DNA from 4 places in the Rossellomorea sp. ABR4_012 genome. Region 1 is predicted to be linked to each of the others. Evidence: riboswitches for the same ligand, from Rfam matches in the RefSeq annotation. Region 1 holds a riboswitch; each other region holds the start of a gene.

Region 1 (3,169 bases):
ACGCAGGCTTTAAAAGAAAAGAACTGGACCTATTATGAATCCTATAAATTATCAAGGGAGCAAGTTCAGGAAGCTCTTGCCGTAAATAATGACCTCAATTACCTGATTGATATTCATCGTGACTCCCAGCCAAGGGAAATCACCACTAAAACAATAAATGGGAAGCAGTATGCACGCCTCTTCTTTATCGTGGGAAAAGAAAATAAGAATTTCGAAAAGAATCTGGCCATCGCAAAAGAATTGAATAGCGCACTCGAAAAGAAGTACCCTGGTATTAGTCGAGGAGTATTTGTTAAAACGAAAGCTGAAGGAAACGGTGTCTATAATCAGGACTTGACCGAACGAGCCATGCTCTTGGAATTCGGTGGTGTAGAAAATAATTTAGTCGAGCTCTATAATTCTACTGAAGCATTTGCAGAGATTTTTGCAGAGTTTTACAAGGCGGATGTTGTAGAAGTGAATGGATAGGGTATTCGCATAAAGCTGCTGTGATAAGGCAGCTTTTTTTATGGGAGAAAACATATGCAAAAAACTTTTTTTGCGTAATTTGCATATTCTTTGCAAAAAAGGCGGGAAACTATAATTTATCCGGGTAAATAGTCCGTTTGCAAATGTATTAAAACGAATTCTGGGAATTTTGTTTGGAAAAGGGAAAATCCGGATAAAGAATAAAAAACATGAAACAAGGAGGAACTAATTAATGTCACACCAAAAGTATCAATCATTAGTACAAACATTGCATGAATGTATGGAAGCTTGTAACCATTGTTACGATGCATGCCTTGGAGAAGATGATATCAAAATGATGGCTGACTGTATCCGTTTAGACCGGGAATGTTCAGACATGTGCGGATTTTTAGAACAGGCACTGGTAAGAGGGACGCCGTTCGCTTCCGAACTTGCTTCAGTATGTGCATCCATCTGTGAAGCTTGCGGAAACGAATGCAAAAAGCACGACCACGATCACTGTCAAAAATGCGCAGATGCCTGCTTTAAGTGCGCTGAAGCCTGCAGAAACATCGCATAAGGTTTGAAAATGCTTGAATTTGTGAAGGTCCGTCCTGCAGCACTTTAACGTGTTGAGGGACGGGCCTTTATCTTTTTCCATTGGATGGATGACGTGCCGCTATGGGGATGACAATGGCATTTTAGTTCTTTATATTCATCTTCGAGTTCTTGAATGGTCAATTCAAAAAGTTGTTTGTCGTTCTTCTTGAAAATGTTATAGGTGATCAGTTTGTTTATAAGCTCCTCTCGGCGTCTTTCTATGTCCTGGCAAATGATTTGTCCCATTGTGTTTGCACTCCTTTTATCATATTTTTGCAGGAGAGAAGGCTGTTGTAAACTATATAACAAAAAACCTTCTTCCAAAGATAAGAAGAAGGTTTTAACAGTTTTATACTTCACCTTATCTTTTCAAGCAATCCGCTTGATGGAATTAGCACAGTGTTCCACTTAAGTAGAATCTGTTGCTGAGGTGTCATCGGGCCAGTCCCTCTGCCTCTCTTGATAAGCAATTATGTAATTAGTTCATGTTAACTACACTTTAATACATAGTATTCTTAGTTGTCAAGTGGGTATTGGGTTCGAGAAGTTAAAAAGGAATTATATTTAATGTTGAAAATAATTCAACCGAAGTTGAAAATAACACCTTTATTTATTTGATTTATATAAACGTAAATACATTCAAAATCCAATCGCTAATCGATTCAGCCATCAGCTTTTTCAGAAAACTTGATAGTTACCCATACTTAAGTCTTCAAAGCTCCCTGACACATAACCTTCAATAAAAAGTCACAATAATTTCCGTATTTGTTTATGATTTCACAATGAAAAATGATAGGCTAATGATATAAACCTGCATATGGAGTGAAGTAAGATGAAAAAGGTTGTTGTAGTTGGCGGGGGCATCACAGGACTGACAACGATGTACCATCTTGATAAATTAAAAAGAGAAAAGAATATTGAGATCGAATTGTCCCTGGTTGAGCGTGACCAGGAGCTTGGCGGAAAGATAAAAACGGAAAAGGAACATCCGTTCATCATGGAAACGGGGGCAGATTCTATTGTTGCACGCAATGAGGGTGTGCTGCCTTTAATAGAAGAATTAGAGCTTGAGGAAGAAATGGTTTATAACGAAACAGGGACATCGTATATCTATACAAACGGGAAGCTGCATAAAATTCCGGAAGACACCATTTTTGGCATTCCCATGAGTATTGATTCGATAATGGAGAGTACGTTGGTTTCAGATGAGGGCAAACGTGAAGCACTAAAGGATTTGCATACTCCCAACAAGGTGTTTACAAAGGAGAGTTCGGTTGGTGAATTTCTAGAAGCTTTCTTCGGGCGTGAACTCGTCGAGAACCAAATTGCACCTGTCCTATCGGGGGTGTACTCAGGAAAACTTCATGACTTGACGATGTCTTCTACACTTCCGTACCTGTTGGATTATAAAACTCAATATGGAAGTATAATTAAAGGTCTTGACGCGAATAAAGAAAGATTCAAAAGTTCCTCGAAAGGAAAATTCATCTCTTTTCGAAGTGGATTATCTGCACTGATCGATCGACTGGAACAGGTCATAAAAGATGCTGACATGGTTAAGGGTGAAAAACTAATTGACCTGAAGAAGCATGGAGATAAGTACCAGCTAACTTTTGCTGACAGCAAGAAGTTGAATGCTGATTATGTAGTTTTCTCAACACCGCATGATGTTACGCAAAAGATTATTAGCGACCCACTATTGGATCAACATTTCAGTCAATTGAAAAATTCTTCTCTCACTAGTATTTACGTTGGGTTTGAGGTGAAGGATGATATTCTTCCAGCCAATGGGACCGGATTTATTACATCGCATGGCAGTGATGTTATGTGCGATGCTTGTACGTGGACAAGCAGAAAATGGAAACATACGGCAGATAATCATGAACTATTGGTAAGATTATTTTATAAAAGCTCCAATCCTCATTACCAAGAATTAAAAGAACTTAGTGAAGAGGATCTTTCAAAGGCAGCACTAAAGGATATTTCAAAAAGTCTGGGGATTAACGAAGTGCCTGTATCTGTAAAGGTCACAGACTGGAAGAATCTTATGCCGAACTATCACTTGAAGCACAGCCAGGCAGTTGATTCACTGCAACATACCATTAGGGAGCACTATCCGAAT
Region 2 (3,169 bases), on a different contig from region 1:
GCAGCAGTCTGCTTGTAGATCGGACGGCGAAGGTCCAGCATCTTGATGATTCCTGCAGGGCGAAGGTCAAAGTTATCGCGTACAACATCAACCAATACATCCTCAGAAACTTTACCTGTTCCGAATGTATCAACTGAGATGGATACAGGCTGTGCTACACCGATCGCATACGCTAATTGAACTTCACATTTTTCAGCAAGACCGGCAGCCACGATGTTTTTCGCTACATAGCGGGCTGCATATGCTGCAGAGCGGTCAACTTTCGTCGCATCCTTACCGGAGAATGCACCGCCGCCGTGACGTGCATAACCGCCGTATGTGTCAACGATGATCTTACGGCCTGTTAGACCAGCATCCCCTTGAGGTCCGCCGATTACGAAGCGGCCAGTAGGGTTGATGAAGTATTTTGTCTTTTCGTCGATCAGTTCTTTCGGAACAACCGGATCGATGACATACTCCTTCAGATTACGCTGGATCTGCTCAAGTGAAACTTCAGGGTGGTGCTGCGTAGAGATGACAATCGTATCGATGCGAACAGGCTTATCATTCTCATCATATTCAACCGTTACCTGAGTTTTACCGTCCGGGCGAAGGTAAGGAAGAATTTCTTCTTTACGGACTTCCGTTAGCTGACGGGATAGTTTATGAGCAAGTGAAATCGGAAGAGGCATAAGCTCTTTCGTTTCGTTGCAGGCAAATCCGAACATCAGCCCCTGGTCACCAGCACCGATAGCTTCGATTTCTTCATCAGACATTTGTCCTTCACGTGCTTCAAGCGCTTGGTCTACACCTTGAGCGATATCAGCAGATTGCTCATCGATGGATGTCAGAACTGCACAAGTTTCAGCATCGAATCCGTATTTCGCACGTGTATATCCGATTCCACGGATCGTTTCACGGACGATTTTAGGGATGTCTACATACGTATTTGTTGTGATTTCACCTGCAACAAGCACAAGACCTGTTGTCACAGATGTTTCACATGCTACGCGGGCATTCGGGTCATTCGTTAAAATGGCATCAAGAATTGAATCAGAAATTTGGTCACAAATTTTATCTGGATGTCCTTCCGTTACGGACTCAGATGTAAACAGACGACGTTTTGTTGACATTAAGGTTCCTCCTTAAGCATATTTGCCGATTTTCACCGACAAAACATTTAAACAGATACGGTACTCATTTCCCTAAGTAGTATGAAGTAAACATGGTTTTTTTATAAGGCATAAGAGAACGTCCTTATATAAAAACATGAGTTTTATCACTAATGCTCCACTATAAAATAGAAAAAACCCTTCCTCGGGAAAAAGTACAAAGAGGAAAGGTTTCACATTATAGCCGCGCCTTTTCTCTCTTATCGTTCAAGGTTGTCCACCTTGCCTCAGTTTAGCACCTTCGCTTAATGGGATCCTTCCTTTTAAAAGAAGGACCAACTATCTATTTAGCAGGTTGCTGGGTTTCATAGGGTCTGCTCCCTCCACCAGCTCAGGATAAGAGTATCCGTTCAAGGTACAATAATAACGTTAACACCAAAGAGTGTCAAATATTTTTTAGTATGTAAAGATTAACAGCAGGTATCTCTATTTACCGCTATTGACAGTACTTTGGCTGACATCCGGATAGGCAGCTGACATTTATATAAGAAGAAACATGGAAACGTGGGTATATGAATGAGGAATTTCCTAAGGACAAGCATAAACTGCTTAGATAGGGGAAAATAAGTTGCATTTTTAAAGGAAAATGTTACAAGTTTAAGTCACATTATAAAAAAGCACTAAATAGTATAGACTAATAAATTAATTGTGTTATACTATTTTTGAAAAGAACAACAAAGTGGTATTTAAATTTATATAAAGGAAGGGTTCTAATGAATTCAGTGAGCATGTCTAGTGAGTTAACAGAATTACTTAGCGGTCAAAATATCAAAAATCAACTGTCTGTTTCACAATTAGTGGAAAGAGTTCTTCATAGAAATGAAGGCGTTTTAACTTCTTCAGGTGCAGTCAGAGCTGAAACTGGCAAATATACAGGGCGCTCTCCTAAAGATAAATTTATTGTAGAGGAGCCTACTACAAAAGATAAAATTGATTGGGGAGCTGTTAATCAGCCAATCTCCGCTGAATCATTCGATAAATTATACCATAAAGTCCTTGCATACTTAAAAGAAAAAGAAGAAGTATTTGTCTTCAACGGATTTGCAGGTGCAGATCCAAAACATAGACTTCCGATCCAGGTAATCAATGAATTTGCGTGGCATAATCTATTTGCACACCAGCTGTTCATTCGCCCGGGTGCGGAAGAGTTAATCTCTCACAAATCCGAATTTACGATCGTATCAGCTCCAAACTTTAAAGCAGACCCTGCTGTGGATGGTACAAATTCTGAAACATTCATCATTGTTTCTTTTGAAAAACGCATCGTCTTGATCGGTGGAACGGAATATGCAGGAGAAATGAAGAAATCGATCTTCTCCGTCATGAATTACATGCTTCCTGAAGCAGATATCCTTTCCATGCACTGTTCAGCAAATGTAGGGCGCGAAGGCGACGTTGCACTATTCTTCGGTCTATCCGGAACAGGCAAAACGACATTATCAGCAGATCCGAACCGCCGTCTGATCGGGGACGACGAACATGGCTGGTCACCAAATGGCGTTTTCAACATCGAAGGCGGCTGCTACGCGAAATGTATCGGACTGACTCGTGAAAAAGAGCCTCAAATCTTTGATGCAATCCGCTTTGGATCCGTGTTGGAAAACGTTGTTCTTGATGAAGATTCACGCATTCCAGATTACGAGGATAACAGTTTAACAGAAAACACGCGTGCCGCTTATCCGCTTCAAGCAATGGAAAACATCGTGGAGCCTAGTGTTGCCGGCCACCCTAATACAATTGTATTCCTGACTGCTGATGCGTTCGGCGTCCTGCCTCCAATCAGCAAACTGACGAAAGAGCAGGCAATGTATCATTTCTTAAGCGGTTATACGTCCAAATTAGCAGGAACAGAGCGCGGCATCACTTCACCGCAGGCAACATTCTCTACTTGCTTTGGTTCTCCATTCCTTCCGCTTGCTGCCACTCGTTACGCAGAAATGCTTGGGAAGAAAATTGATGAGCACAATGCAGAGGTTTACCTCGTAAACACTGGTTGGACCGGCGGAGAATATGGTGTG
Region 3 (3,169 bases), on a different contig from region 1:
TTCGCTTATTAACATTTCCCGTTCGGATAATGACGCATTAAAGGAAATGTGTGTTGGGGAAGGAGTCTCCTACGAGTATATCCAATGCGATCTTTCCAATCCAGGAGAAACAGAGAGCGCAGCACAAAAGGCGGGAGAACAAGTATTTAAGTCGGATGCTGACCGGATCTTCTTGATTCAAAATGCCGGGGTCGTGACACCCATCAATCCTTCCGGGCAGGTTGAGAACACGGATCTTGAAAAGAGTGTGAATGTCAATTTGCTATCTCCTATGATTGTTACGAATGAAATGCTGAAAGCCTCCCAAGGTTCAGAAAGCAGGCTAATCATGGTCAATGTGAGTTCTGGTGCCGGGAGCAGACCTGTTTATGGATGGAGCACGTATTGTTCCACGAAAGCCGGGATCAATATGCTGACGGAAACCGTAAGTCTTGAGCTTTCAAAAAAGGGCAGTGCACATAAAGTGATTGCGTTCAGCCCTGGGGTAATGGATACGGATATGCAGGGAACCATCCGTTCTTCTTCAGAAGAAGCATTCGCCGATGTTGAAAACTTTAAGCGTTACAAAGAACAAGGAATGCTTAGGGACACGGATACAGTAGCTGAGGTCCTCGTAAAGCTTGTGACCGAATCGGATGTTGAAACTGGTAAGCTATATCATGTGAATGACTTGTTATAAATTCAATGGATATTATTAAAATAAACAAAAAAAAGAGACAAACCCGATAAATGGGTTTGTCTCTTTTGTACTTATTATGAACGTGCAGTGCTCGGCTTAGGTGCTTTTGATCGTGTAAACTTCGGTAGTGCAAATCGAATCGCAACCAACCCGCATACTGCTGTCAGGATCGGATAGAAAGCATATGGAATAACACTTAATGGCGAGATTCCTGCTGTTTCTGCTACTAATAACGCTTGTGCTCCATATGGGATCAAGCCTTGTACGGAGCAAGAGAATATATCCAGGATACTTGCAGACTTACGAGAATCGACTCCATAATTCTCACCGATTTCTTTCGCAAGCGGACCTGCAATGATGATAGAGATCGTATTGTTTGCCGTACAAAGGTTTGTTGAACTTACAAGTCCGGCCGTCGCCAGTTGTGCCCCTTGTGGAGAGCGGATCTTGCGGGTGGCAAGATAAAGCAGCGCCTGTATTCCGCCATTATAACGGATTAGTTCAACCACACCTCCGATAAGGACGGTCAAAATCACAATTTCAGCCATTCCCGTCATTCCATCGGCAATGCTTCCAAAATAGCTGGAAGGAGTAAAGCTTCCATCGGCAAATCCGATGATTCCAGAGAGCACGATCCCTCCGAATAGCACGACAAACACATTCAATCCTGCAAGTGCGCCGATGATGACTCCCAGATAAGGGAGGATTTTCACCCAGTTAAAGGCCTCGGTATCAACCGTTGACTGATTGCCTGCCGTAATAAAGTATAAGATCACCATCGTTAGAATAGCTGCTGGCAGAACGATAAAGAAGTTCACTTTGAATTTATCTTTCATTTCCGTTTTCTGCGTACGGACGGCTGCAATCGTTGTATCAGAAATGAATGAGAGATTGTCACCAAACATCGCACCACCGATGACCGTAGCCATCGCAACAGGCATGGCGATGTCCGTACCCGAACTGATTCCTACACCGATCGGCGCAAGTGCCGCGATCGTACCCATTGAAGTACCCATGGATAATGAAACAAATGCTGCAATTAAAAATAATCCAACGATCAGAAGGTTTTCCGGAAGTACAGATAGAGCCAGATTCACCGTTGAATCAACAGCGCCCATTTTTTCAGCGACTCCCGAGAATGCTCCTGCTAAAAGGAAGATGAAGACCATGATCATAATATCAGGGTGTCCGGCCCCTTTGGCAAAGCGTTCCACTTTACTATTCAGGGAGTCCTTTCGGTTCATGAACAACGCCACTACAGCTGCGATTATAATGGAAACTAATACTGGGAATGCGTAAAAATCTCCTGAAATGATCCCCGCACCGAGGAAGAGTGAAACAAATATGAGTAATGGCAGTAATGCCAGAAGATTTCCTTTTTCGTTAAACATTTGAACAACTCCTTTGACAATTGACTAGAATGGATTGCGATGGTAATAACCACGATATGATTAGTACCTTGCTGGATAAAAATAAAAACCTCTTCCCGATAAGAAGAGGTTCCCAATAAAAGAAACACTCTTCTTATCTTTCAAGCAATATGCTTGCTGGATGTGGCACAGCACTCGTAAGGAGTCCGCTGCCGAGACATCGTAGGGCCAGTCCCTCCGTCTCTCTGGATAAGAAGAATACGTCATATTCATTTAAAATTATACTTACATACTTTAAGGCGTTTAAGAGGAAAAGTCAAACGGAAATTTGTTTGTGTTCTGTACTATTCGTTCAAAAAAAATTTCCAGCCATCGTGATTTAGTTCCATAGAGCTTGAAAGCAATAGGGTTTATCGGCTGTTGAATCATTTTTATATAGGCTATGGTTTATCCATAAAAAGGAACGGCTTTATTTACAATCTTCTAAAATAGGGCTAGTATTATATGGATAAAAAACATCTGGAGGATACGGAAGTGGAAAGAACGATACGCAATCAAGTCTTTACCTTGCAAGGCTTTTATTTTTTGACGTTTTTTGGTGTGGGCAGTCTATACCCGCTTTTAAGTGTGTATTTAAGTGAAAGTGTTGGATTGAATGGATACCAGATCGGGACCATCATGTCGATCGGCCCCATTATGATGATATTCTTTCAGCCTATCTGGGGAATGGTGAGTGATACGACGAATCGTCCGACACAGGTGCTGGCCTTTACTTCATTGGTTGCCGGGATGTTTGCCCTTGGGTATGTAGTGACCGACCTTTACTACGGACTCCTTCTGATCGCGATTCTGGTTGCTGTTTTCCAGAGCGCGATCATACCCGTTTCAGACAGTATCAGTCTGAAGTACACAAGTAAAGTGCGATATAATTATGGAAATATACGATTATTTGGATCATTGGGCTTCGGTGTTGCCGTGTATGTGATGGGAAAACTGTCAGAAGGTTTTATCGGCCCGACCATCATTTTCTACGCATTCTTCGTTTGCCTGGTCATGTCGGCTGTGCTGGCTTTCCGTTTTCCTAAGGAACGCGCCTCTGCCAAACTGGATTTGAAAGCGG
Region 4 (3,169 bases), on a different contig from region 1:
CAGTACACCAATCGGTCCCCCGCCGATGATCGCTAAAAACAGCCAAAGATTCGAAAGCCCCCAATCATGCGACCAGCCCGGGTAGCCGAGGAAGGTGGCCGCGCTCAGGTAGGTGGCGGCAAAGGAAAGACCCAACACATAAGGTCCGAGACTACCACCGCCAATGGCAAAATCGCTGACGCTTTTTGTCTTTTTGGCACTGATTAATCCCAGTGCGAACATAGCTGCAAGAAATACAGCAAATCCTATCCATGTATACAATGCTAATTGACTCATTCCCTACTCCTTTCTCTTACTCAAATTAGTTGCTTCCTATGAATGAACTGGTACAAGCTTTTTCGCCGGGTGATGATCGGGCAAGTGTTTATGACCTTTGCCAAACATGTTCTCTCTCAATGTTGGTCCTTCATATTCCTTGCGGTAGATCCCCCGCTTTTGGAGTTCGGGAACCACATGATCGACGAACTCGCTAAATGTACCCGGTGAATACGTCTGGGCGATATTAAAACCATCCGCATCACCTTCAACAGCCCATTTCTCGATTTCATCTGCAATTTGCTCAGGTGTACCGATGAATTTTACCGTTCCATTGCCAAGCCCATGATTTTTAATCGCTTCACGGAGCGTCCATCTTTTGTTTGGATCCTTCCCATACATATCGAGATTTCCCTGCATGGCATCCGTCTCGATGTCATCGATATACTGATCAGGGTCAAATTGTGAAAAATCAATCCCTGTATGACCTGATAAAAGAGAAGCGGTGCCTTCGTAGCTGACGTGACTCGTAAGTTCTTCATATTTTGCAAACGCTTCTTCTTCAGTTGACCCAATGATCGGCAGGATCATCGGGAAGATAAGAAGTTCATCCGGTTTTCTCCCCTGCTCCCCCGCCCGTCTGCGGATATCGTTTGTGTACAGTTTCAATCCGTCCAGCGAATGATTTTTAGTAAATACTGCTTCTGCATGTTTTGCTGCAAAATCCCTTCCTTTTGGAGAAGATCCTGCCTGGAATAATACCGGGGTGCGCTGTGGGGACGGCTCTACCAGATGAGGGCCCGGCACTCTGAAAAACTCTCCTTCGTGGTTGATCGAATGAACCCTATTCGGATCAGCAAACGTGTCATTTTCTTTATCATAAACAACCGCATCGTCCTCCCAGCTGTGTTCCCACAGCTTATAAACCACTTGGAGAAATTCATCAGCACGGTCATATCGGAGTTCCTTTGGGAGCCTTCCAGACAGCCCGAGATTGACGGCTTCACTTTCCAAATAGGATGTCACCACATTCCATGCAACCCTTCCTCCTGTTAAATGGTCCAGCGTTGATAACTGCCGTGCCAGTGAATAAGGCTGTGCATAAGTCGTGGAGATGGTTGGCGCAAATCCTAGATGCTCCGTTGCCGCGGCCATTGCCGAGATGGGGATGAGCGGATCATGAGCAGGCAGCTGTACCGCGCCCCTGACTGCTGCATCATGACTGTTTTCATATACGCTGTAGGTACCCAGCACATCAGCAATGAACATCGCATCAAATTTCCCGCGTTCAAGCGTTTGAGCCGTTTCCACCCAATAAGCTAAGCTGTTGTGCGACGTACCCTGATCTTTTTCATGTTTCCATAATCCGGTTGAATGCGGGGACGGCGAGTTTTGGATGAAGCCATTTAAATGAATCTGTTTTTTCATAAGACAAATCTCCTTTTTGCTTTATTATGAAATGTACTATGACCATGGCAGGGAGAATTGAAAGAAGTAATCTTATAGTTATACTTGGTTTAATAACAGCGTAACTGCCTTTTTTAAAAGCCGACCTGCGCTGCTACTAAAAAAACCTCTTCCGATGAGGAAGAGGTTCTGTATATACCATCCTCTCATCTTTCAAGCATCTGCTTGCTGGAATTAGCACCTTGTTACAAGTAACGGTTGCTGCGGGATCACGGGACCAGGTTCCTCCCCCGACTCTTGATAAGGAAATATTCTATTTTTTTGTTTGAATTTTTATCATCATAACGGAGTCGAAATAATCTGTCAAATCAGAATTTATTCTTATATAGTGTTTATCTGTGAAGATTGTCACAGTTTTTTTGTTGAAAACGCTTACTGACTTTTCCATAGAATATGAAACGAATTTCGAAACCATGGTGCTAATTCAACATCTCTCACGATTCTATCTAACCTGTTCAAAGGAACTTTGAACTATATTGGGGTTTGGAGTATAGTCAAAAATAATCTTTTCAAAACAATTTTTTTTACAATAGAGTTTGGAGATTACTTACTTGCTGATAAATTATTGTTTGCGCCGGAAACTGCCGACTATCAGATTCTTCAAAAAAGCTAATTTTACAAGTATCAACATCATTTAATCCTTTCACCACTTTCTTCACTATAAATGCCCCGGGGGAGTTGGATAGACTATATTCAAATACAGGGTAAATGAATAAAAAACTACATAAAGAGCACTTTAACTATATATTTCAATTAAAGGCGGAAACGATTTTGAAGTTAAAGAAAAACTTGTTGTATTTTTTACAGGTTGTGGACATTACCAGTACAAAAAGGGATTATCTATCCATTCAGAATTGATTAAAGGGGGAAATTTATGGAGACGATTAAAGAGATTTTTATTGTATTTGGAAGGATTATAACAATTTTACCTTTGTTATTAATTGTTACTTTATATATGGGTAAGCGATCAATAGGTGAATTGCCGGTTTTCGATTTTTTAATTATTTTAACACTAGGTGCAGTTGTAGGTGCAGATATTGCTGATCCTAATATTAGGCATATTCATACTGCTGCAGCAGTTATAGCAATAGGTTTATTGCAAAAAGTTATTTCTAAAATCGTTATAAAAAAACGGAAGATCGGTAAACTTCTCACATTTGAACCGACTGCTGTTATAAAAAATGGAACATTTCTCGTTGGGAATTTGAGACGTCTCTGTTATTCTTTAGACAATATTCTTCAAATGCTTAGAGAGAAAGATATATTTGACATAAAAGATGTTGAACTTGCCATAGTAGAAGCAAATGGCAGGTTAACAGTGTACAAGCAATCTAATAAAGCTCCGGTTACCATAGAAGACTTAGGAATTGAAAAAAAACATGCAGGTATTGCATATCCCGTTATTATCGAAGGGGAAATTTATCAGTCCGTTCTTACTGATATGAAT

What was found. A riboswitch is a leader RNA that binds a small molecule or an ion and turns the genes downstream of it on or off. The one in region 1 is predicted to bind S-adenosylmethionine.
Region 2: another riboswitch for S-adenosylmethionine. It lies ahead of metK (methionine adenosyltransferase); the one in region 1 lies ahead of ACXAFV_RS16795 (Fur-regulated basic protein FbpA).
Region 3: another riboswitch for S-adenosylmethionine. It lies ahead of ACXAFV_RS00625 (Na+/H+ antiporter NhaC family protein); the one in region 1 lies ahead of ACXAFV_RS16795 (Fur-regulated basic protein FbpA).
Region 4: another riboswitch for S-adenosylmethionine. It lies ahead of ACXAFV_RS00835 (LLM class flavin-dependent oxidoreductase); the one in region 1 lies ahead of ACXAFV_RS16795 (Fur-regulated basic protein FbpA).

Annotation. Positions count from the first base shown of each region.
Region 1 covers NZ_JBSWVK010000004.1:146,207-149,375, reverse strand. Annotated here, with positions in the region: gene spoIIP (stage II sporulation protein P) at 1-468, shown strand, start outside; gene ACXAFV_RS16800 (four-helix bundle copper-binding protein) at 701-1,027, shown strand; gene ACXAFV_RS16795 (Fur-regulated basic protein FbpA) at 1,072-1,293, opposite strand; SAM riboswitch class I at 1,406-1,516, opposite strand; gene ACXAFV_RS16790 (protoporphyrinogen oxidase) at 1,880-3,169, shown strand, end outside.
Region 2 covers NZ_JBSWVK010000001.1:1,316,037-1,319,205, reverse strand. Annotated here, with positions in the region: gene metK (methionine adenosyltransferase) at 1-1,112, opposite strand, end outside; SAM riboswitch class I at 1,349-1,494, opposite strand; gene pckA (phosphoenolpyruvate carboxykinase (ATP)) at 1,865-3,169, shown strand, end outside.
Region 3 covers NZ_JBSWVK010000001.1:123,946-127,114, reverse strand. Annotated here, with positions in the region: gene ACXAFV_RS00630 ((S)-benzoin forming benzil reductase) at 1-679, shown strand, start outside; gene ACXAFV_RS00625 (Na+/H+ antiporter NhaC family protein) at 754-2,070, opposite strand; SAM riboswitch class I at 2,201-2,305, opposite strand; gene ACXAFV_RS00620 (MFS transporter) at 2,554-3,169, shown strand, end outside.
Region 4 covers NZ_JBSWVK010000001.1:162,661-165,829, forward strand. Annotated here, with positions in the region: gene ACXAFV_RS00830 (sodium:solute symporter family transporter) at 1-276, opposite strand, end outside; gene ACXAFV_RS00835 (LLM class flavin-dependent oxidoreductase) at 313-1,683, opposite strand; SAM riboswitch class I at 1,866-1,969, opposite strand; gene ACXAFV_RS00840 (DUF421 domain-containing protein) at 2,597-3,169, shown strand, end outside.